DNA from 4 places in the Pseudomonas sp. 9.3L genome. Region 4 is predicted to be linked to each of the others. Evidence: predicted binding sites of a transcription regulator. Region 4 holds the regulator's gene; each other region holds the start of a gene.

Region 1 (5,716 bases), 1.5 Mb from region 4:
ATGCCAGACCAAGCGCCAGGCCCCACCACACCCCGACCGCGCCCTGGTTGAGCTCAAACCCCAGCAGCCACGCAGCAGGCGCGCCTATCACCCAGTAACAGGCCAAGCCCACCAGGAAGGTCAGGCGCGCGTCTTTTAAGCCCCGGATGGCGCCCATGGCTACGGTTTGCACGCCATCGAACAGCTCAAACCACGCCGCTACCGCGAGCAGACGCAGGGCCAAGGCGAAAATATCGGCGAAGGCAGGGTCCTGCCCCTCGATGAAGAGGCCTATCAAGCGTTCGGGTACCAGCCATAACACCAGTGAAAAGCTCAACATAATGGCTGCGCTGAAGCCAATACCGATCCGCCCAGCCTTGAGCACTTGGCCTACGTGGCCGGCGCCGTAGTGGCGGCCAATACGCAAGGTGACGGCATAGGACAATCCGGCGGGCACCATGAACGCCACCGAGATGATCTGCACGGCAATCTGATGAGCGCCCAGTGGGGTTTGCCCCATGTTGCCCATGCACAGTGCCGCGAAGGCAAACAGCCCCACTTCTACTGCATAGGTGCCGCCGATCGGCAGGCCCAGGCGCCACAGCTCTCTGAGTGACGTGGTGCATGGCCGCATAAGCCCCGTCAGAAACGGATACGCTGCAAAACTTTGCTGATGGTTGAGGTAATAGGCCAGGGTCAACCCCATCAAGGTGGCCACGGTGGCGGTGACCAACCCGATACCCGCCAGCCCCAACGACGGCAGCCCAAGCCAGCCGTCGATCAGGGCCAGGTTCAGCACCAGGTTGAGCAGGGTAGCGCCTACGCTGATGACCATCACTGGCGTGGCATTGCCCACTGCACTGGTAAACCCTCTAAGCGCCATGAAACTGAGCGAGCCGGGCAGAGCAAAGGCCAGTACCTTCAGGAATTCACTGGCTGCGGCGACGTTTTCCGGGGTTTGGCCCAAGCGCACCAGTAGGGGCGGTAGGTTCCACAACAACAGACCGCCAACCAGTGCCAGCCCCCAGGCCAGCCATAACCCTGCCTGAGTGAGCCGGGTCACGCCCGCCGTGTCGGCGGCGCCATGGCGGATGGAAACCAATGTGCCCACCGCGGCAATCACGCCGATGCAGAAGATGGACACGAACGAGTAGCTGGCAGCACCCAAACTGCCCCCGGCCAGCGCCTCGGGGCCGAGGCGTACCATCATCACGGTGTCGGTAAGGATCATCAGCATGTGGGCCAATTGCGAGGCGACCAGCGGCCCGGCCAAGCGCAGCAGGGCATTGATTTCGGAGCGGGCAGTTAAAGGCATGGGCAGGACAAGTATGAGTCGAAACCGCGATTCTGCGCCTTGAACCGTCCTTCAACAAAAGGATAATAGCGATCACTGGCATGAGTTTTACTCATGCTGTTTCCTGTTCGTTACGGGGTTTGGTATCCATGGCGCGTCGACTGCCACCGCTCTATGCCTTGCGCGCCTTCGAAGCGGCGGCGCGGCATTGCTCTTTCACCCGCGCCGCAGAAGAGTTGTCCATTACTCAAAGCGCGGTCAGCCGTCACATACGCACGCTGGAAGACTATTTTGGTTGCCGGCTGTTTCTGCGCGCGGGCCGTAGCCTTGCGTTAAGCGAGTCGGCGCGGTTGATTCTGCCGGGTATCCGGGAAGGGTTTTCGTCGCTGGAGCAAGCTTGCGCTGCCTTGGCGGCGGAGGATGGCATTCTGAGGATGAAAGCACCCTCCACCCTGACCATGCGCTGGCTGTTGGCGCGGCTCAGCCGTTTCCGTCATTTGCAGAGTGGCAACGAGGTGCAGCTCACCAGCGCTTGGATGGACGTGGATGCGGTGGATTTCAACCTGGAGCCCTTTGACTGCGCCGTGCTGCTGAGCAACGGTAATTTTCCACAAGACTGGGAAGCCACCTGGCTGTTCGATGAGTTGCTGATCCCAGTCGGCGGCCCGGAGCTGGGCAGCCAGGCGCCTTGGGATGCCAACCGGCTGGCGCGCGCCGAGCTGCTTCACCCCACCCCCGACCGCCGTGATTGGCGCAGTTGGCTGCGCCACATGGGCTTGGATGGGCACATTGCGCTCAGCGGCGGCCAAGTGTTCGACACCCTTGAGTTAGGCATGATCGCTGCGGCGCGAGGCTATGGAGTATCCATCGGCGACCTGTTGATGGTGGCCGAAGATGTCGCGGCGGGCCGCTTGAGCTTGCCGTGGCCCACAGCGGTTGCCAGTGGGGAGAGCTACTATCTGGTATGGCCCAGTACGCGACCTGGCAACGAACGTATCCACAGGCTCAGTGACTTCCTGCGAACCGAAGCGGCCACGATGCAACTGCCGGCGGTTACGCTTTTGCGCTAGCGGGGTGAAATAACCTGGCGCCTTGCTCAAGTAAAAGCCGTTGCCGCCGAACTCTTGGACAGGGATCCGATAGCCAGGATCCAGTTCTTTTAATACGCGCCGGAGGTTTGAAGCTGGCGCGTTCGGTATACGTCTGGAGCTAGCATGACTCAACCCCGCGCTTTAATCGCCAAGCAGCTTGGCATTGCAATAGCCTTTGTACTGGTCGTGGTTATCAGCGGGAGTACGGCGTTTGCCCTGCGCTCCCTTGACCAGGCCAACCTCACGACCCGTGAGCAGCACATGGCCAGCGAAGCGCGGTTGTTGTCTGATCAACTCGATACCTTCCATAGCACCCTGCGTGAAAGCACGCAGCGCCTGAGCGGGTTGTTCGAGTCCCGTTTCGCTGAAGGGCTGAGCGTGCATCCAGAGGCACCGGTGACCATCTCCGGCACCTCAACTCCTGGCCTGTGGCTGGGCGATGAGGTACTGAACAACAACCTGAGCGAGGTGGATGACTTCCGTAAAATGACCGCAGGGGTTGCCACCGTCTTCGTACGCAGTGGCGATGACTTCGTACGCATCAGCACGTCGGTCACCAAGCAGGACGGCAGTCGCGCCATCGGCACTCAGCTCGACCATGCCAGCCCGGCTTACCAGCGCCTGCTGGCAGGGCAAAACTATGTGGGGGCGGCCGCGCTGTTTGGGCGCAACTTCATGACCCAATACACCCCGGTGCGTGATGCCGGCGGCAAAGTGATTGCCGTGTTGTTCGTAGGCTTCGATTACACCGACGCGCAAAAGACACAGTTCACGAACCTGGCGCAGTTCCGCATCGGCGCCAGCGGCTCCCTGGCCTTACTGGACGCTCAACATCAGTGGCTGGTGCCTCCGGCAGGCGTGAAGCACCTGGATGTCGCAGCCAAGGCTATTCCTGATGAAAGCGCCGACAACAAGAAAGGCCGTTTCTGGAGCGATGGTGAGAGCGAGTACTACTCCGTAGCCGTACCGTTCGCACAGGGCCCCTGGAATGTCGTAGCGACCATGCCACTCGAAGAGCTGCGCGAAGTCACCTGGAATGTGGGCACCAAGCTGGTATTAGGTAGCTTGCTGGCAACGGTCCTGGCAGTCGTCGCGGCCATGGTACTGCTACGCCGTCGGCTCAAGCCGTTGGGTGATTTGGTACGCCAGGCCGAAGCGTTGGGCGCCGGTGATCTGGAAGCGCGCTTGGTAGTCGCCGGTAACGATGAAATTGCCCAATTGGCACGCAGCTTCAACCAGATGGGCGATGCCTTGGCCACCATGGTGCGTCATATTCGTACAGCGGCCGGGCAGGTGAGTGACCGCGCCCAGGCGCTGTCCGGGCTGTCCTCGGGCGCTTACGACGGCATGGAACACCAAAGCGGCGAAATCACCAGCATGGCCGGTGCCGTAGAGGAGTTCAGCGCCACCTCCCTGAACATTGCCGACAACATGAGCGAAACCGAGCGCGTTGCCCAACAGAACGCCGAGCACACCCGTACTGGCCGTACCTCGATGGAGCAGGCTTCATCCTCCCTGGAGCAAATTGCCGGTGCCCTTAGCGATACCGCCAAGGTGATCGATACGCTGGGCCAGCGCTCGCAGGAAATCGGCGGCATCGTAGGCGTGATCACGTCCATTGCCGAGCAGACCAATCTGCTGGCGCTGAACGCGGCCATTGAAGCAGCCAGGGCCGGTGAGCAAGGCCGTGGGTTCGCGGTGGTTGCCGATGAGGTGCGCAGCCTGGCCTCGCGCACGCGTCAGGCCACAGACGAAATCTCGTCAATGATTGCCAGCATCCAGCAGCAAACCGGCCAGGCGATCCAGACCATGGAGCAGGGCAACACGCTGATGCAGGAAGGGCTGGCGCGTAATGCACGTGTGGCTGATGCACTTTCCCGTATCGATGAGCAAAGCCGCATGGCGGGTCAGCAATTTGCCGCTATCTCTACCGCGACCCAGGAGCAGAGCGAAACGGCGACCCTGTTGAGCAGCAACCTGCAGAGCATTGCCTCCGCCAACAGCGAGCAACGCGAAGTGGTGTCCAACCTTGCGGTGACCGCACGCGACCTCGAAACCCTGGCCGCCGACCTGAACCGTGAAGTAGATCGCTTCCGCGTGCGGGGCTGAGGGCTTAGCTCCGTTCAACACCCAACAGCGCGGCGCACGTGTCCAAAGAGCGCTGTTGGGTAAGGGCGTACAGGGCCATCTCGTCGATCACTGGCCGCCCCAAGGCGTGCTCGAACTGTTCGCGGTTGGCATTGCTCCCGTAGTCGCTGCGCGCCTGATCGCCCAAGTTGGATTGGAAGATCCCCGCAGCACTCACCGGTAAAAAATCTTCGTACACGATTGGCTCACAGGCCACATCGCCGGCCGCCACTAAGGCATCCAGCGTACGATCCTGGCCGCCTCGGGCCAGGCCTTGGGCCGTGGGCCGGTAGCGGAACCACGCCAGGCCCTGGCTGCGCATCTGCTCGGCGTCATCGGGAAAGGCCTCGAACGCGGTGTGCAGCAGCGCACCGTAACGCTGCGGGTCACGTTCGGCCGGTACGCCTTCGAGGCCTGAGCGGGCCTTGTCCAATAGTTGGTCGTACAGGGCTCGGCCGGCGGGCGTGAGGGCTGCGCCGCGCTGTTCGATTTCACCGAAGCGGGCACTGTGAGCGCCTTGAACCGTGCCATCAGTACCGCTGAACGCTACCGTTTCCTCCAGGGCCTTGAAGCTGGTTTGGCGAAGCAGTATCGGTTGCTGCCTGGCCGGCGGCCCTTCGATCACCGCCTTGGGGTCGATGCCACGGGTGGGCATCAGGTGCTGTGCCTGATCGATGTCCAAGGTACGAGGCGTCAGGTGATTGATGTGCGGCCCTTTAAACGCCACCACGTCGGCAATCAGGCGGTGCTGGCCATTGAGCTGCTCATACTGCGCCCGGCTGACGGTCGCCTGTTGGTGCCAGCGGAAGGTTTCGAGTGCTTCGGTGACGAACGTTTCCGCTTCGCTAGGCGTAAGGCCGCCTTGCGTTTCGTGGCGCGCGACCAGTGCCAAGGCAGTGGGGGTAAAGATACGCCGACTGGCCAGCAGGCGCCCGGCCATGTCTCGAAGCGCAGGGTCGTCAATCAACTCAAGGCGCAGGAGGGAGGTGAACACCCGGAAGGGGCTGACCTTGAGGCTGTCCTCATGCACCGCCCGAAATGCCGTGGAATGAACAGGCACGCCCGCCGAGGACAGGTCGTAGTACCCCACCGGCTCCATGCCCATGACAGCAAACAGCCTGGCCAGGGTAGCCAATTCTTGCGCGGTGCCTACGCGAATAGCCCCATGCCGTTCTTCATCGAGCCTGTCTAGGTCACCGCCTTCGCGCAGGGCATCGGCCAGTGC
Region 2 (5,716 bases), 1.7 Mb from region 4:
CTTCATTAATAAACGGGTCTTATAGGTACTTACTGTTTTATTGCTGAGCAACATTGCATCCGCTATTTGTTTGTTTGAATGCCCGGATGCCAGTTGATGCAGCACCATCATTTCCCTGCTCGACAGCCGCTGAACCAGCTCTTTTTCACTTACGTTGCCCATGTTTCCACGCACAGGGTGCAGTGCCTGGTTAGGAAAATAACTATAGCCCGAGAGTACGGCCTTGATAGCGCTCAGAAGCTCGGTCAGGTCCTGCTGCTTGCAGACATACCCTGCGGCGCCCGCCTGCATGCAGCGCATGGAGAAGTGACCCGGCGCTTGAGACGTCAGCACCAATACACGCATATGCGTAATCGAGCCCGCCGTGAGCCGGGCAATCACCTCCAGCCCATCGAGCTTAGGGATACCAATGTCGAGGATGACGATATCGGGACGAATCTCCCGTGCCAGCTGTAGCGCGTCGGTGCCGTTGTCGGTTTCGCCTACCACGTCGTAACCGTGGCGCTCCATCAGCATGCGTACAGCCAGGCGTATCACGGGATGATCATCCACGATGAGCACTTTGTTCATGAGCTAATCCGATTGCTACTGTTTGTTATAAAGCGAGGAACATAGCCCAGTTCCCGGCGGCAGATATTTCTGAAATGCCACGTTAGTGCAGACTGCGATTCTCCTTACATGGTCGAAAGAAATATCCTACAAATAAGAATAAAACGGGCCGCCAGGCAAGGGCTTAGCGCGCTGAACTGAACGGAAACGTTACACGGCCTCTAGCTAGACATCAAATCCGCGTGCGGTAATTATGCTGTCAACCTGTTACAGAGCCTCCCGCGAGCGCTCTGAAGGTTTAAAGCCGTTCAGTAAAGCGCTAGCCATATCTAACGCTATATCGCCTCATTGCATCCTACCTTAGCAGCGAGACCGTTGAAGTCGCTTGGACGACGAGGAGTCAATATGGGCATTTCAGACCGCTCAATCAACAATCCACTTGCCCTCATTGCCGTATTGGCAGCCACGACTGAAGCGTCGGCGTTGGCTAGTTTGCCCCTGCTCGATTATCGAAATCAGAGTGTGTTCGTGTGGTTTCTGGTGGGCTTCCCACCGTTTCTAACAGTGCTGTTCTTCATGACCTTGAACTTTAACCGCAGGGCGCTGGAGGCTGAGGTACCTCCCATGCCGGTGCTCAAGGGTGCAGGCACGCAAGATGCTGATGACGCACAGGCACAGGCGCTGCCTATTACAGCCCCCGATCTGGGTCTTGACTCAGAGCAAAAGGTGGCGCAAATACAGGAGGCGGGGTCACGCTCTTCGATTGCCGGGCAAAACCAGACCCGCTTTCACGTCTTTACCTATGCAAATGAGGATGAATGGCGTGACCTACGGCCACAAGTGCAGGCTTGGGCTGAAGACACCATGACACAGCCCTATGCCAAGGAATCACCGGCTGTAGTGCTGATCTTGCCCGCCTAGGTGAAAAAAACCGCGGCCGCGCCGCGGTTTTTCCTAAGGGCTCAGCCCAGGTGGCGGCCTTTGTTGGCGGCGATGCGCATGCGCAATGCGTTGAGCTTGATAAAGCCTGCGGCATCTGCCTGGTTGTAGGCTCCGCCATCTTCTTCAAAGGTAGCAATCGTCGCGTCGAACAGCGAATCGTCAGACTTGCGCCCTACGACGATCACGTTGCCCTTATAGAGCTTCAGCCGCACCACACCATTCACGTGGGCCTGAGATGCATCGATCATCTGTTGCAGCATGAGCCGCTCCGGGCTCCACCAGTAGCCGGTATAGATCAAGCTGGCGTAACGCGGCATCAACTCGTCTTTGAGGTGTGCGACTTCGCGATCCAGTGTGATGGACTCAATGGCGCGGTGGGCCTTGAGCATGATGGTACCACCGGGGGTTTCGTAGCAACCGCGGGATTTCATCCCTACGTAGCGGTTTTCGACGATATCCAAACGGCCGATACCGTTCTCCCCGCCGATACGGTTGAGGTCTGCCAATACCGTGGCAGGGGTTTTCTCAACACCATCCAGCGCCACGATGTCGCCGTTGCGGTATGTCAGCTCCAGGTAAGTCGGGGTATTAGGTGCGGCTTCCGGAGACACCGTCCAACGCCACATATCTTCTTCATGCTCGGTCCAGGTGTCTTCGAGCACGCCGCCTTCGTAGGAAATATGCAACAGGTTTGCATCCATCGAGTAAGGCGACTTCTTCTTGCCGTGACGCTCGATAGGGATCGCGTGTTGTTCAGCGTAATCCATGAGCTTTTCGCGAGAAAGCAGGTCCCACTCGCGCCAAGGCGCGATGACCTTGACGCCCGGCTTGAGCGCATAAGCGCCCAACTCGAACCGCACTTGATCGTTACCCTTGCCCGTGGCACCGTGGCTGATCGCATCAGCGCCGGTTTCGTTGGCGATCTCGATCAGCCGCTTTGCGATCAAAGGGCGGGCAATGGAGGTACCCAGTAGGTACTCCCCTTCATACACGGTATTGGCGCGGAACATCGGGAACACGAAATCGCGCACGAACTCTTCGCGAAGGTCGTCGATGTACACCTCCTTCACGCCCATGGCCTGGGCCTTGGCACGCGCTGGCTCGACTTCCTCACCCTGGCCGAGGTCGGCGGTGAATGTCACCACTTCACAGTTATACGTGTCCTGCAGCCACTTGAGGATCACCGAGGTGTCCAGGCCGCCGGAATACGCCAGAACGACCTTTTTTACGTCCGCCATGCCATCACTCCACCGGTTTTGCCTAAAGCGGCTGATTCTACCGCCGACCGGTATGAATTTACAGCACCGCGACAGCAACGGTTGGCAAAGCGACAAATTGCGACAAAGGCACCGTCTGCCGGGCAGTTAACCCTTTCCAGGAGCCTTAGTGGGCAAAGGCTGCACGGCGGGCGCACCGGTTGCAGGCATTGGCGTAATCGGGTTGGCCGGTGCACTGGCGGATGCGGGCGCTGCAGCGGGAGCGGGGCCTGGCGCGGGTGCTGTCAATTGCACAGGATCGGTAACCGGGCGCTTGTCCAACTGGATATTCACGCGACGGTTACGTGCGCGATTAGCGGGCGAGTTGTTAGCCACCAACGGGTATTGCTCACCGTGAAAACGGAGCTCAATGTGCTCTTCAGGTATACCTTGTGCCTTGAGGTAATCGGCCACTGACAACGCGCGACGGCGCGATAGCTCACGGTTAGTGAGGCGGTTGCCACTGTTGTCTGAATGCCCGTCCAATTCGATGTGATTAACGCTAGGGTCTGCCTTGAGGTAGGCCAGCAGGGTATCGAGCCGGGCCTTGCCTGCGGCGTCGAGGTCTACGCCGGTGCCTGGAAAGCCCACTTGGGTCATGCGTACCTGATCGAAGCTTACAGGCAGCAATTTGGCCGTACACGCCTGGTAATCACTCCATGCCTTGCTGAATTTCACCGGCAATAAGCGTACCTCCATCGGCCGACCGCTATCGCTTCCTACCGCACGTATTACTGTACTGCGACCTTCCATCAGCCCATTGATCAAGCCACTGGCCTGACCCTGACTGGAAGTCAGTACGACAGGGCCGCCGGTCAGGCGCACCGCGCCCAGGTTGATATCGCCTCGCCCGGGCTGCCAGGGTGCTGCCGCGGCTAGCAGGCTGGCGCTGCCTGTGCCCAAGGCAGTGCCGCCCGCGCTGAGGCGAAACACGGCCTTCTCACCCGCGCGGCGTACGAATTGACCCTCGCCGAATTCCGCAACAGGTTGCGTCAGGCGGCATTCAAAGGCATCGCCTTCGACTTTCCACTCCACGTTTTCCAGGCGGGTCTGAAACGTGAATGCCATCGCCGGCGCCGCAGCGAAGCTGCAAACGAGCAAGGATAAACAGGCAAGGTAGCGATGGCCCACGGCACACTCCGAAAGATAACAGCTTACCCAAGGGGTATCGGTCATGGCGCTGCAAACTTGATAGCGGATGCCGCCAGCGGGCTTTTCCGGTAGGATTCGCCCGAGCCGTCCACAGGCAGTGGGCAGGTCGCCCGGCGAAGGCGCTGGCCCTTCACGGGCGGGTGTTCACCAGGCCGCCGCTACGCTGCTGGCACTCCCTGAGTTCTACCCGCCTGGTAACCTCCATGTCCGACCGCCTTACCCTGATACGCCCAGACGACTGGCATGTCCACCTCCGCGACGGCGCCGCCCTGACCCAAACCGTTGCGGACGTCGCTCGTACCTTTGCCCGTGCGATCATCATGCCCAACCTGGTGCCACCCGTGCGCACTGCCGAACACGCCGGCGCCTACCGTGAGCGCATCCTTGATGCGCGCCCCGCGGGCAACCCTTTCGACCCTTTGATGGTGCTGTACCTCACCGACCGTACCCGGCCCGACGACATTCGCGCCGCGCGAGCCACTGGCTACGTGTATGCTGCCAAGCTGTACCCCGCTGGCGCCACGACCAACTCCGATTCGGGCGTCACCTCCGTGGACAACCTGTTCCCGGTGCTCGAAACCATGGCTGAAGAGGGCATGCCGCTCCTGGTGCATGGTGAAGTGACCCATGCACAAGTAGACGTATTCGACCGGGAAAAAGCGTTCATAGACGAGCACATGACGCGCATCGTCGACCGCTTCCCTACGCTAAAAGTAGTGTTCGAGCACATCACCACCGCTGATGCCGTGGCCTTCGTCAAAGGCGCCGGAAGCCAGGTAGGCGCTACCATCACCGCCCATCACCTGTTGTACAACCGCAACCACATGTTGGTGGGTGGCATACGCCCACATTTCTACTGCCTGCCGATTCTCAAGCGCAATACGCATCAGCAGGCATTGATCGAAGCGGCCATCAGTGGCAACGACAAGTTCTTTCTGGGAACCGATTCGGCGCCCCATGCGCGCGGTGCCAAGGAGATCGCCTGCGGTTGCGCGGGCTGCTACACCGCCTACGCCGCGATCGAGCTGTACGCAGAGGCCTTTGACCAGGCAGGCGCGCTTCACCGCCTTGAAGGGTTTGCCAGCCTGCACGGCCCCCGCTTCTATGGGCTGCCCGCCAACACAGCGCACATCACGCTGGTTCGAGAACGCTGGACGGCGCCCTCGGCGCTGGCTTTTGGCGAAAATGAGGTCATCCCGTTGCGGGCAGGCGAAGCCTTGCAGTGGCGGGTTGTGGAGGCACAAGCGTGAGCGACGACCATTTTGACGACGAACTCGACGGGGCATCACCTGCAGCAAGCCGCCATCCTATGGCAGCACGCTTCCGGGGCTACTTGCCGGTAGTAGTGGACGTAGAAACCGGTGGGTTTAACAGCGCAACCGACGCATTGCTGGAAATCGCCGCGACTACCATCGGCATGGATGACAAGGGTTTTGTGTTTCCCGAGCACACCTGGTTCTTCCGGGTAGAGCCTTTTGTGGGGGCGAATATCGAAGCCGCCGCCCTGGAGTTCACCGGTATCAAACTCGACCACCCTCTGCGCATGGCCGTGAGCGAAGAAAGCGCCCTCACAGACATTTTCAGGGGTGTACGCAAAGCGCTGAAGGCTAACGGCTGCAAGCGTGCGATTTTGGTCGGCCATAACAGTAGCTTTGACCTGGGCTTCCTCAACGCAGCAGTGGCCCGCAACGACCTCAAGCGCAATCCGTTCCATCCCTTCTCCAGCTTCGATACAGCAACGCTGGCAGGCCTTGCCTATGGCCAAACCGTGCTGGCCAAAGCCTGCCAGAGTGCGGACATCGACTTTGATGGGAGAG
Region 3 (5,716 bases), 2.7 Mb from region 4:
CCCCGAGTGGCGTCTCGATTCCGTTGTTGTCGTTCGCCACCGTGCGCTACGAGCTTGAGCAGCCGCTGGTGTGGCGCCGTGACCGGATGCCCACGGTCACGCTCAAGGCCGCCGTGCGCGATAGCGTTCAGCCCACCGACCTGGTGGCGCAGCTCAAGCCGGAGATCGATAAATTCTCCGCACAGTTGCCAGCGGGCTACAACGTAGCCACGGGCGGTACGGTCGAAGAAAGCGGCAAGGCCCAAGGCCCTATCGCACAGGTGGTGCCATTGATGTTGTTCTTGATGGCCACCTTCCTGATGATCCAGCTGCACAGCGTGCAGAAGATGTTCCTGGTGGCCAGCGTGGCGCCCCTTGGCTTGATCGGCGTGGTCGTGGCCTTGGTGCCCACTGGTACGCCCTTGGGCTTCGTGGCGATCCTAGGGGTACTGGCGCTGATCGGTATCATCATCCGCAACTCGGTGATCCTGGTGACCCAGATCGATAGCTTCGAGCGAGAGGGGTATAAGCCGTGGGACGCCGTGGTAGAAGCCACCCAGCACCGTCGCCGGCCGATCTTGCTCACCGCCGCTGCCGCCAGCCTGGGTATGATCCCCATCGCCCGTGAAGTGTTCTGGGGCCCCATGGCCTATGCCATGATCGGCGGCATCATCAGCGCCACCCTGCTCACGCTGTTGTTCCTGCCGGCGCTGTATGTGGCCTGGTATCGGATCAAGGAATAACCGGTTACGGCGGCCCGGGCGTACATCGCCTGCAACGCTTCGGCAACTGGCGTTACCTCCTACCCCGTGTAGGAGGTAACGCCAGTTGCCGAATGATTTAGGTCAGCCAATGCTCAGCTCAAGCGGAACCGCGCGATCTGCTCCTGCAGACGGTCACTCAGCGTCGCCATGCCGGCACTCGAGTGCGCCGTTTGGCTGCTGGCCTGCGCGGTCTGCTCGGCGATATCGCGCACGTTCAATACGCTGCGGTTGATCTCCTCGGCCACTGAGCTCTGCTGTTCCGCCGCCGTTGCGATCTGAAGGTTCATCTGCTGGATGCTGGAGACCGATGTGGTGATGTGTTTCAACGCAGCACCGGCATCGTTACCCAGCACCAGGGTATTGGCGGTGAGGTCCCGGCTGTTCTTAGTCAAGGCTGTCACCTTGTTCACGCCGTCCTTGAGCTTGGTAATCAGGGTTTCGATTTCAGTGGTGGACTGCTGCGTACGCTGCGCCAAGCCGCGCACTTCGTCGGCAACCACGGCAAAACCTCGCCCCGCTTCACCCGCGCGAGCGGCTTCAATGGCAGCGTTCAAGGCCAGTAAATTGGTTTGCTCAGCCACCGACTTGATGACATCCAGCACGCTACCAATCTGATCACTCTCGTGTTGCAACTGCTGAACCGCCTCTGACGAGAGAATCATCTGGGCAGACAGGCGATCCATCTCAGTGATGGCTTGGTTTACCTTGCGATCACCCTCTTGCGCCTGCTGGTCAGCCGCTTCGGCGGCATTCGACGCTTGCGCGGCATTGGCGGCCACCTCTTGCACGGTGGCCGTCATTTCATTCATGGCGGTCGCCACTTGATCGGTTTCGGTGCGCTGCTGGGCAATACCGACGTTTGCCGTGTCGGTAATCTGTAACAGCTGCCTCGACACCTCATTGATTTGCAAAGCGCCCGAGCCGATGTGGCTGATCAACCCGCGCAGGCTTTTGACCATGGCCTGGGTGCTGCTTTGAAGCTGCCCCAGTTCGTCTGCACGGTCGGTCACGATGTCTTCGCTGAGGTCACCGTTGGCGATCCTGTTCGATGCCCTTACCACTGCGGTCAAAGGCGCAACGATTTGCCGGGTAATCAGCCAGGCCGCAAGCACCGCTAGCACCAGCGCTACAATCAGGCCGCTGAGCATCTGCGCCTTGGCGCTGTGTTCGTCATGGTTCCGGATGGCAACCTGGCTCTGCTGAATTCGGTGGCTGGCCTCCTTCATCAACAGGCCTTGCTCAGACATGGCCGTGGCCGCTGCCTGGCTGGCCTGGATGCCTTTAGTGAAGGACACGAATGCCGCTTTGTATTGCCCCAGGAATTGATCCGCTGCAACAAGAGGCTGGCGTTGGTCTGTGGGGGTGTCCGCGATGAGTTTTTGGAGGTCAGCGACCACGCCGTCCAATGCCTGAGACGCAGCACTCAGGGATTTGTCATTCTGTTCGAAGATATATCCGCGCACCAAATACCGAATATGCAGTAACTGCTGATACGTTTTACTCACCCGCTCAATCAATTGAAGTTGCTGAGTATCCAGCGTGTTGTAAGCCTCTTGGTAGAGCTGCTGCTGAAGCGTGTCGAAGGCTTTGAATGCGTTATTGCCAGAGGCGACCAGGCCGGCGCGTGCCTGATCGCGATTGGCTTGCGCAGTGACCAAGGCGGTGAGCGCCGTTTCATAGCGCTGACCGGCGGTTTGTATGTTAATGAGTTCGTCATGCTGCCGTTGAGGCAGCGTCTCGAGCCCTTTCACAATCTGCTGATTGAGCCCGGTTATCATGCCCTGAAGCCGCTCGGCGTCTGCTCTGTCACCCTGAGCGATGAACTGCTCGCGGATGATTTGCGCTTCAAGTAACGCAGATTCGATTTGGCTTACGCTGTATAAGTCATCAGCGCTTTTTATCATGAGGTTGGTACTTTTGAGACCAATCCCGGTAGTTACAACCGTTAGCAGAAGCAGAATTCCAAAGCCAGCCGCTAGCTTTTTACTTATGGAAAGGTCTACAAAAAAGCGTGGCACCATACTCATGATTATCGTCCTTATTTATCTGGCTGAGTGCAGTTTCCAGAAGGGCTGTAGGTGAAGAACAGGAAATACACGGTGTAGGAGGATAGCGGCGGGCGCTCAATAAACTTTAACGCCCCCCGTCGGCTTGTAGACTTTTAGTAGGAAGGCTTTTGGAAGGCTCTATGTCAAGGGTACTTGCAGGAGCGCCTTGGGGCGGAAGCTAATGGCTTGGTAGCGATGCATCTCCCCGCGTGGTTATCAAGAGCCCAACCGCATCCCGGCTACGCCGATGACGAAAGGTTTGATCTTCTGCCGTTGGCAAGCCTGAGCTATTAACAGGTTGAGCTAATCCCGCTTCGGCTTTTTGTTAGATGGGCTCGCCTTCCTGGATGAACATTATGTTATTGACTCTTGCCCTGACGAAGGGAACGTCTGGAGAGAGGTGAGAGCGAATGAAGTGTGCAACTGCTTCCTTTTCACCCTGTTTGCAGGGCGGTTGCCAAGGCTGAGTGCAACACAGCTATTGAGTTAAGGAGGGGGGCTGGTGATGCTTAGCCATCATAGCCGTCATCATTTCAATGGGGCATTTGTAATCAAATCGCTGACGCGGACGGATGTTCAACTGGTACGCAATGGCATCCAGTTGCTCCTGACTTACACCTGACAGATCGGCTCCCTTAGGCAAATACTGGCGGATCAATCCGTTAATGTTTTCGTTGCTGCCCCGCTGCCAAGGGCTGTGCGGGTCGCAGAAGTAGATCGCCACGCCAGTGCGCTGGGTGATTTCAGCGTGCCGCGCCATTTCACGACCCCTGTCATACGTCAGCGTTTTACGCGCCGCCAGTGGCATACGATTCAATGCCGCACTAAAGCCCTCAACAGCCGAGGTGGCCGTCGCATCGTTCATCCTGACCAGCATCAGATAGCCTGTACTTCGCTCCACCAGGGTCCCGACAGCCGATGCATTGGCCTTGCCCTTTATGAGATCGCCTTCCCAATGGCCCGGCATTTGCCGATCCTCTACCTCTGGCGGTCGTACGTGAATGCTGACCAGATCAGGGATTTGACCGCGCCGGTCAACACCGCCAGACCGTGGGCGCCTGGTGGTGTTGCCTTGGCGAAGGCAGATGATCAGTTCCTTGCGAAGCTCGCCCACTGGCAGCGCATAGATGGCGTTGTAGATGGTCTCGCGACAGACGAAGGTGTCTTCAAAGTTAGGAAATTCCATGGACCTGAGCTTGCCTGCAATTTGCTGTGGGGAAAAGCGTTGTCGCAACAGATAGACCACAAGATCGAACAGGTCGCTGCCTGGGACCAGCTTTAGCGCAGGGCGGCAGACCTGGCGGCGAGAGCGCATGTGTTGCTGGGCTTGGCTGGCTGAATAGCGATGAGCGGTCAGACTGTTGCGGCGCACTTCGCGGCTGATGGTCGAAGGGCTTCGGTCGAGCATCCTGGCAATGGCCCTCAGGCTCAGGCCCTGAAGAGTGCCTATTTGGATGGTCACGCGTTCTTCGATGTTGAGCTCTTGATAGGACATAGGCATACCGTACCGGAAAGGTCAGGTGTTGCACTCAGTTTTTGCCGCTATCCAGAATATATTTTTGCACCAAACTCCATGCTTTATGTTCACCGCTTCTCTGTTCACAACAATGGCTAGCTGCGTGGCCTGTCCCCACTTATAGGTAAGGTGGTTATACTGGGTCTGAAGCTGCTGATATTCCTGCGAATTGGCCATGGACAGATAAACTATCGCCATGCCACCTGGGCCGATGAGTGCGCCGAGCATAAAGCCTGGGTCAATGCTGACCAAATACAGGGAGACCACAACTATGAACCCTGTAGCCCATTTCACCAGAGTCAAATGCCATTTAGGTGTATCTTTCCATTCGCAGTATTCCCAGCCTGTTTTTGTAAATCGGTAGGCGATGTTTGTGGTTTGGCCTAACCCGCTCCATACCATCAAGGTAAAGATTGAAAAGAAGGTCAAACTGCAGAGCGTTCGCCACGGCTCCCCCATGGATTCGTACACCGAATAAAGAATCAGCGCTATGACGAAATAAACTGCAGCTATTATTGAAAATCCTATATTGGCTACAAAGGTGCTGTAATTTCTCGCCTTTAGCGTCCAGGCAAGAAGCTCAGGCTCACGCATGTACTTCCAGGTAAGGCGAGGCGGGAGGACGATGGGTCTTCTGAAGTTAAACATAAGCACACTCATTTAGACTGCACCGGCACGCTGAGCGTCAGGGCTTTAACCCTTTCTCGGTACCCTGTGTTCAATAGCATGATGTCTCCCGTATCCGCAGGCTCTGCGCTGAAGGCGGTGTTTAGGCGGTCGGCTTCTTTAGTGCCCGTCAAAGACTCCAGGCGGAATAGGTAGCGCAAACGGCGTTCATCCTGGTGGGTTTCCAGGGGGTACAGGATTTCAAGCTCAAGAACCGGTGAGGGCAGGGTGGTCGCTAACCACACCTGCCAGAGGCGGTGCTCGTGTTTCTCGCTGTACGGGAAGTCTGTTTGCCGAGTAGTTGGCCCAGGAATGTCAGGCAGCTTACCGAGCAGGTCGGGGTCTACCCAGTGGCCCTGGAGGAACTGTTCGGTCACCTCCCAGCGTTGGTTTTCCAGTTGGTCCGGCACCAACACATGCTGACGGCCGAGGGCAGGCCTCAGCGTGACAGTGTTACCGGCCAGCCTGTTTGGTAGCAGCACCTGCACCCACACGCCTTGGGAGGTAGGGTAGGTATGTTCCCAGGCCAGCCTCAGCGTTTTGGCCAGTACGCTGGGGCGGTTGAGGATGTGCATCAGGGCCTGCATCTGCTTGGCATGGCCGTATTTACCCTGCCATTCGGCAATGGCGCCACGGCCCCACTCACACCGGTAGAGCCATAGCCGCAGCCCTTCGCGCTTGTAGCGGTAGGCTTCTTTTGTAATCCAAAGGTAGGCAATGCCCAGGACAGCGATGATGATTGC
Region 4 (5,716 bases):
GGAGCAGCAGGCGCCTGGGCTGCGGTGGCATCCGCCGCGAACTTGCCCTTGCCATGAAGCTGGTCAAGCAGGTCTTCAAATTCAGTGTCGGTAATCAGGTCGCCACCGCCCGCTGCGGGCACTGCCACAGGTGGCGCGGGCGCCGGTGCAGGTGTACCGGCCAGGTTGTCAGCGGCGAAGCTGCCTTTGCCGTGCAACTGGTCCAGCAGCGATTCGAATTCAGCGTCGGTGATTTCATCGCTGCCAACTGCTGGAGCAGGGGCCGCAGGCGCTGCTGCCACGGTATCCGCGGCAAACTGCCCTTTGCCATGGAGTTGGTCGAGCAGGGATTCGAATTCGGAGTCGGTAATGTCGTCGCTGGCGGCGTGGGTGTGTTCGTCGTCCAGGCTGCTCATAAGGGCATCGAAACCGGTGCCGGGCATCGGCGCAGCCACCACGGCGGGTGCAGGGGCTGCGACCGCCGGCTGCGCGCCTGCCGGCTCGGCCAGTCGGGCCAACGCCGCGAGTAATTGGGGGGTGGCAGGGGTCAGCGGGGCACGCTCGCGAACCTCACCAAACATGCTATTGACCGTGTCCAGCGCTTCGAGCACTACGTCCATCAGCTCGGAGTCTACTCGGCGTTCGCCCTTACGCAGGATGTCGAACACGTTTTCGGCGATGTGACAGCACTCCACCAGCTCATTGAGCTGGAGAAAGCCGGCGCCGCCTTTGACAGTATGAAAACCACGAAAAATCGCATTGAGCAGGTTTGCGTCGTCGGGTCGGCTTTCCAGCTCGACTAACTGTTCAGATAGCTGCTCGAGGATCTCGCCGGCCTCAACCAGGAAGTCCTGGAGGATCTCTTCATCGGCGCCGAAGCTCATTTGGTTGCTCCCTGGAATGCTGAAAATGGCGTGCGGCCCGGATAGCGCGAAGGCGCCTGTCCGACGACCGCAACCGCTTAGAAACCTAAGCTGGAGAGCAAGTCGTCCACATCGTCCTGACCGGATACGACGTCTTCACGCTTATCGGCATGAATCTGCGGACCTTCACCCCGGGACGGGTCTTTTTCAGGATTTTTTTCTTGGCGCAGGCTTTCTTCGTCGTGATGGATACCTGCAAAGCGGTCTACCTGGCTGGCCATCAGCACCAGTTTGAGCAGGTTCGCTTCTACCTCGGTCACCAACGAGGTTACGCGCTTGATTACCTGGCCTGTGAGGTCCTGGAAATCCTGGGCGAGCAAGATGTCGTTGAGGTGGGTGGACAGCACGTCGGCGTCGGTTTCGCTGCGCGCCAGGAAGGTGTCCATGCGCTTGACGAGCTCACGGAACTCATCGGCCTGGACTTCCCGGCGCATGAAGCGCTGCCAGTCCGTGCGCAGCGCCTTGGCCTCTTCGCCCAGATCGTGGACCACGGGCGTGCTCTGCTCGACCAGGTCCATGGTGCGGTTGGCGGCGTTTTCCGTCAGCCGTACCACGTAATCAAGGCGCTCGGTAGCATCGGTGATCCCCGACATTTCTTCGGCCCGAGGCGAGCGAGGGTCAATCTGAAAATTAACGATAGCGCTGTGCAATTCGCGAGTGAGCTTGCCCACTTCCTGATACAGCCCGCGATCACGCGTCTGGTTTAACTCATGGATCAACCCTACCGCTTCGCCGAATTGCCCCTTTTCAAGGCTTTCGACCAGCTGGCGGGCATGGGTTTTCAGGGTGGATTCAAAGTCACCCAACGGCAGTTTACTGGACTCCATAGCGCCCCCTGGCAGCTCAGCTGTTCACGCGTTCGAAGATTTTTTCAATCTTCTCTTTGAGCACCTGAGCGGTGAAAGGCTTGACTACGTAGCCATTGACGCCGGCCTGAGCCGCTTCGATGATTTGTTCACGCTTGGCTTCGGCCGTTACCATTAACACCGGCAGGTGCTTGAGACGGTCATCGGCGCGCACCTGGCGCAGCAGCTCGATGCCGGTCATGCCGGGCATGTTCCAGTCCGTCACCAGAAAGTCGAACGAGCCGCTTTGCAGCATCGGCAATGCCGTGACGCCGTCGTCGGCTTCGGAGGTATTGGTAAAGCCCAAGTCGCGTAGCAGGTTCTTAATGATCCGCCTCATCGTCGAGAAATCATCAACGATGAGGATTTTCATGTTCTTGTCCAAGTAGACCTCCAGCAGTCTCAAACACGCCCACTCCGGGGTGCGCAGTCAATCGAATTCATTAGGTGTGCGATAAACCCATAACCGCATACATTGCCTGCGACCGGCCGCTGCATGAGAAGCACGCTATCGCGGGCAAGCCCTGCTGTTACGGCAGGGCTTATCGCGCGGCGGCCCGCCATTCGCCAAGACGACTGCGTAAACGCGCCGCACATTGGCTATGAAGCTGACTGACCCGAGACTCACTTACCCCCAACACCTCACCGATTTCCTTGAGGTTGAGTTCTTCGTCGTAATACAGCGCCAGCACCAACCGCTCACGCTCTGGCAAATTAGCGATGGCGTCCGCCAAGGCCGATTGGAAGCGCTCGTCTTCCAAGCCTCGGGCGGGCTCACCACTCCCACTGGCGCCGTCTTCGTGAAGCCCCTCGTGATCACCGTCCTGCAACAGATCGTCGAAGCTGAACAACCGGCTTCCCAACGTATCGTTGAGAATCGAGTAGTACTCGTCGATCTTCATGTTAAGTTCGGCAGCAACTTCATGATCTTTAGCGTCGCGACCCGTTCGCGCTTCAATTCTTCGAATGGCCTCGCTGACGGTACGGGTATTACGGTGCACTGAGCGAGGTGCCCAGTCGCCTTTGCGCACTTCGTCGAGCATCGCGCCACGGATACGAATGCCTGCATAGGTCTCGAAACTGGCCCCCTTGCTGGCGTCGTATTTGTTGGCCACTTCCAATAGCCCGATCATGCCGGCCTGGATCAAATCTTCGACCTGCACACTGGCTGGCAACCGCGCCAGCAAGTGATAGGCGATGCGCTTGACCAAGGGTGCATAACGCTCGATCAGTTCATGCTGCTGCGACTGCCGAGAAGCATTGTTGTACATCCGGTATCCACTGGCGCTCATGAGACAGGCCCCGCACTGGTTTGCTGTACCAACCGTTCGACGAAGAATTCCAGGTGCCCCCGCGGGTTTGCGGGAAGCGGCCAGGTATCCACCTTCTGGGCGATGGCCTTGAAGGCCAGGGCGCATTTGGAGCGTGGGAACGCTTCGTACACAGCACGCTGCTTTTGTACGGCCTTACGCACGGTCTCGTCGTACGGCACCGCACCCACATATTGGAGGGCGACGTCCAGAAAACGGTCGGTCACCTTAGTAAGCTTGGCAAACAGGTTGCGCCCCTCTTGGGGGCTTTGGGCCATGTTGGCCAGCACCCTGAAGCGGTTCATGCCGTAATCGCGGTTCAACAGCTTGATCAAGGCGTAGGCATCGGTAATCGAGGTGGGCTCGTCGCATACCACCAAGAGTACCTCCTGGGCTGCGCGCACGAAGCTCACCACTGAATCACCGATCCCGGCGGCGGTGTCGATCACCAGCACGTCCAGGTTATCGCCGACTTCACTGAAGGCTTGGATCAGCCCGGCGTGCTGAGCCGTGGTCAAGTGGACCATGGTCTGGGTGCCTGACGCTGCGGGAATGATGCGGATGCCACCTGGGCCCTGCAACAGTACGTCGCGCAGCTCACACCGGCCTTCTATTACGTCGGCCAAGGTGCGCTTGGGAGTAAGCCCCAGTAATACGTCCACATTGGCCAGGCCAAGGTCGGCGTCCATCAGCATCACGCGCCGGCCGAGTTCGGCCAGTGCCAGTGAGAGGTTCACTGACACGTTTGTCTTGCCGACGCCACCTTTGCCGCCGGTCACCGCAATCACCTGTACGGGATGCATGCTGCCCATTCGTTCTTTACCCTGTCACTGAGACGCTGGCTACACCACGGCCGGCTTGCCTGTTGGGCAAGCCTGCGCTGCGTGCGGTGCAGGTAGGTTTCAAGCCATGCAACACGCCCTGTCGGGGCGCGCTGTCGCGCAACCACTTGCGCATGCATTCATGTGTCTTCATGCCCTCAGCCCACACGCTTGTTGGGGCTGTGATACAGGTCGGCGAACATATCGGCCATGGCCTCTTCGCTGGGCTCTTCCTGCATTTGTACACTTACCGCGCGGCTAACCAACTGGTGCCGACGAGGCAGGTGCAGATCGTCCGGGATACGTGGGCCGTCAGTCAGGTAGGCCACTGGCAATTCATGACTGATCGCAAGGCTTAGTACTTCACCCAGGCTCGCGGTTTCATCGAGTTTGGTGAGGATACAGCCTGCAAGGCCGCAACGCTTGTAACTGTGGTAGGCCGCAGTCAATACCTGCTTCTGGCTGGTTGTGGCGAGCACCAGGTAATTGCGCGCCCGAATCCCACGGCCCGCCAGGCTTTCAAGTTGCAGCTTGAGCGCCGGGTCACTGGCCTGCAGGCCAGCGGTGTCGATCAAGACCACCCGCTTGCGCAGCAGAGGCTCCAAGGCCTGCGCCAGGGATTGCCCAGGGTCTACGTGCGTTACGGTTACATTCAGGATACGGCCCAGGGTTTTAAGTTGCTCCTGGGCCCCGATGCGGAAACTGTCCATGCTCACCAAGGCGATGTTCTGCGCGCCGTACTTGAGCACGTAACGTGCGGCCAGCTTGGCCAGGGTGGTAGTCTTGCCCATGCCGGCGGGGCCTACCATGGCGATGATGCCGCCTTCTTCCAGGGGTTCTACCTCTGGGGTACTGATCATTCTGGCCAAGTGCGCCAACAGCATGCGCCAGGCTTGGCGGGGCTCGTCGATGCCGTCCACTTCAGCCAGCAAATCGCGCGACAACGGGCCAGACAGCCCGATGCGCTGCAACTTGCGCCATAGAGTAGCCTGCTCTGGGCGGCTGCCTTGTAATTGAGTCCAGGCCAATGAGCCCAGTTGCACTTCCAGCAGCTCGCGCAAGCCAGAAAGCTCGGAACGCATGGAGTCGAACAGGCGCTGGTCCACTGCCGCAGGTGCAGGCGAGGCGGCAACGGGCGCACGCGGGGCTTCAGCCAAGGTGGGCTCGATCAAAGGCTCGGGCGCGGTCAGCGGCAAGCCTGCAAATAACTGGCGATTGGTCACGCCATCGTGGGCGCTGCGCGAGTCGAGTTCGACCTGCGCCGACACGATACGCGACTGGGTTTTGCGCAGCTCGTCTTCCAACTCAACATTGGGTACGCGCGGGGCCAAGGCCGACAGTTTGTAATCCAACGCAGCGGTAAGCTCTACGCCCCCTGCGATCCGGCGGTTGCCAATGATCGCAGCGTCAGCGCCCAGCTCATCGCGTACCAATTTCATGGCTTGACGCATATCCGCGGCGAAAAAACGCTTTACTTGCATATCCCGCTACCTCAGCCGTTGGGCCCTACTGTCGCTACGATCGTCACTTGCTTGTTGTCCGGTATTTCTTGGTAGGCCAGCACATGAAGGTTCGGTACGGCCAACCGGCCAAAACGCGACAACATGGTCCGAATCGGCCCAGCGACCAGCAAAATAGCTGGTTGCCCTTGCATTTCCTGACGCTGGGAGGCCTCGATGAGCGAGCGTTGCAGCCGCTCGGCCATGCTAGGTTCAAGCAAAACGCCATCTTCCTGCCCCTGCCCTGCCTTCTGAATACTATTGAGCAATATCTGTTCCAACTTTGGTTCCAGGGTGATTACAGGTAGCTCAGACTCCGTACCTACAATGCTTTGGACG

Evidence for each region. Region 4 encodes FliA, which starts transcription of late flagellar genes. Its sites were predicted from a motif close to CTAAAGTTTNNNNNNNNNNNGCCGNTAA; they were not measured.
Region 1: a site for FliA is predicted at 2,369-2,396, ahead of AC4LE2_RS20510 (methyl-accepting chemotaxis protein). Genes of this name have one in related genera too.
Region 2: a site for FliA is predicted at 3,913-3,940, ahead of AC4LE2_RS05580 (flagellar protein MotY). Genes of this name have one in related genera too.
Region 3: a site for FliA is predicted at 2,853-2,880, ahead of AC4LE2_RS00955 (methyl-accepting chemotaxis protein). Genes of this name have one in related genera too.

The regions. Positions count from the first base shown of each region.
Region 1 covers NZ_JBZUBK010000001.1:4,415,655-4,421,370, reverse strand. Annotated here, with positions in the region: gene AC4LE2_RS20520 (NorM family multidrug efflux MATE transporter) at 1-1,300, opposite strand, end outside; gene AC4LE2_RS20515 (LysR substrate-binding domain-containing protein) at 1,423-2,343, shown strand; gene AC4LE2_RS20510 (methyl-accepting chemotaxis protein) at 2,488-4,473, shown strand; gene hglS (2-oxoadipate dioxygenase/decarboxylase HglS) at 4,478-5,716, opposite strand, start outside.
Region 2 covers NZ_JBZUBK010000001.1:1,223,069-1,228,784, reverse strand. Annotated here, with positions in the region: gene AC4LE2_RS05595 (response regulator) at 1-570, opposite strand, end outside; gene AC4LE2_RS05590 (hypothetical protein) at 955-1,470, shown strand; gene AC4LE2_RS05585 (argininosuccinate synthase) at 1,512-2,729, opposite strand; gene AC4LE2_RS05580 (flagellar protein MotY) at 2,856-3,878, opposite strand; gene pyrC (dihydroorotase) at 4,103-5,149, shown strand; gene rnt (ribonuclease T) at 5,146-5,716, shown strand, end outside.
Region 3 covers NZ_JBZUBK010000001.1:214,480-220,195, forward strand. Annotated here, with positions in the region: gene AC4LE2_RS00950 (efflux RND transporter permease subunit) at 1-722, shown strand, start outside; gene AC4LE2_RS00955 (methyl-accepting chemotaxis protein) at 836-2,647, opposite strand; gene AC4LE2_RS00960 (IS30 family transposase) at 3,270-4,286, opposite strand; gene AC4LE2_RS00965 (hypothetical protein) at 4,308-4,901, opposite strand; gene AC4LE2_RS00970 (T6SS effector BTH_I2691 family protein) at 4,964-5,716, opposite strand, start outside.
Region 4 covers NZ_JBZUBK010000001.1:2,918,786-2,924,501, forward strand. Annotated here, with positions in the region: gene AC4LE2_RS13335 (chemotaxis protein CheA) at 1-863, opposite strand, end outside; gene AC4LE2_RS13340 (protein phosphatase CheZ) at 941-1,729, opposite strand; gene AC4LE2_RS13345 (chemotaxis response regulator CheY) at 1,746-2,120, opposite strand; gene fliA (RNA polymerase sigma factor FliA) at 2,290-3,039, opposite strand; gene fleN (flagellar synthesis regulator FleN) at 3,036-3,869, opposite strand; gene flhF (flagellar biosynthesis GTPase FlhF) at 4,037-5,359, opposite strand; gene flhA (flagellar biosynthesis protein FlhA) at 5,371-5,716, opposite strand, start outside.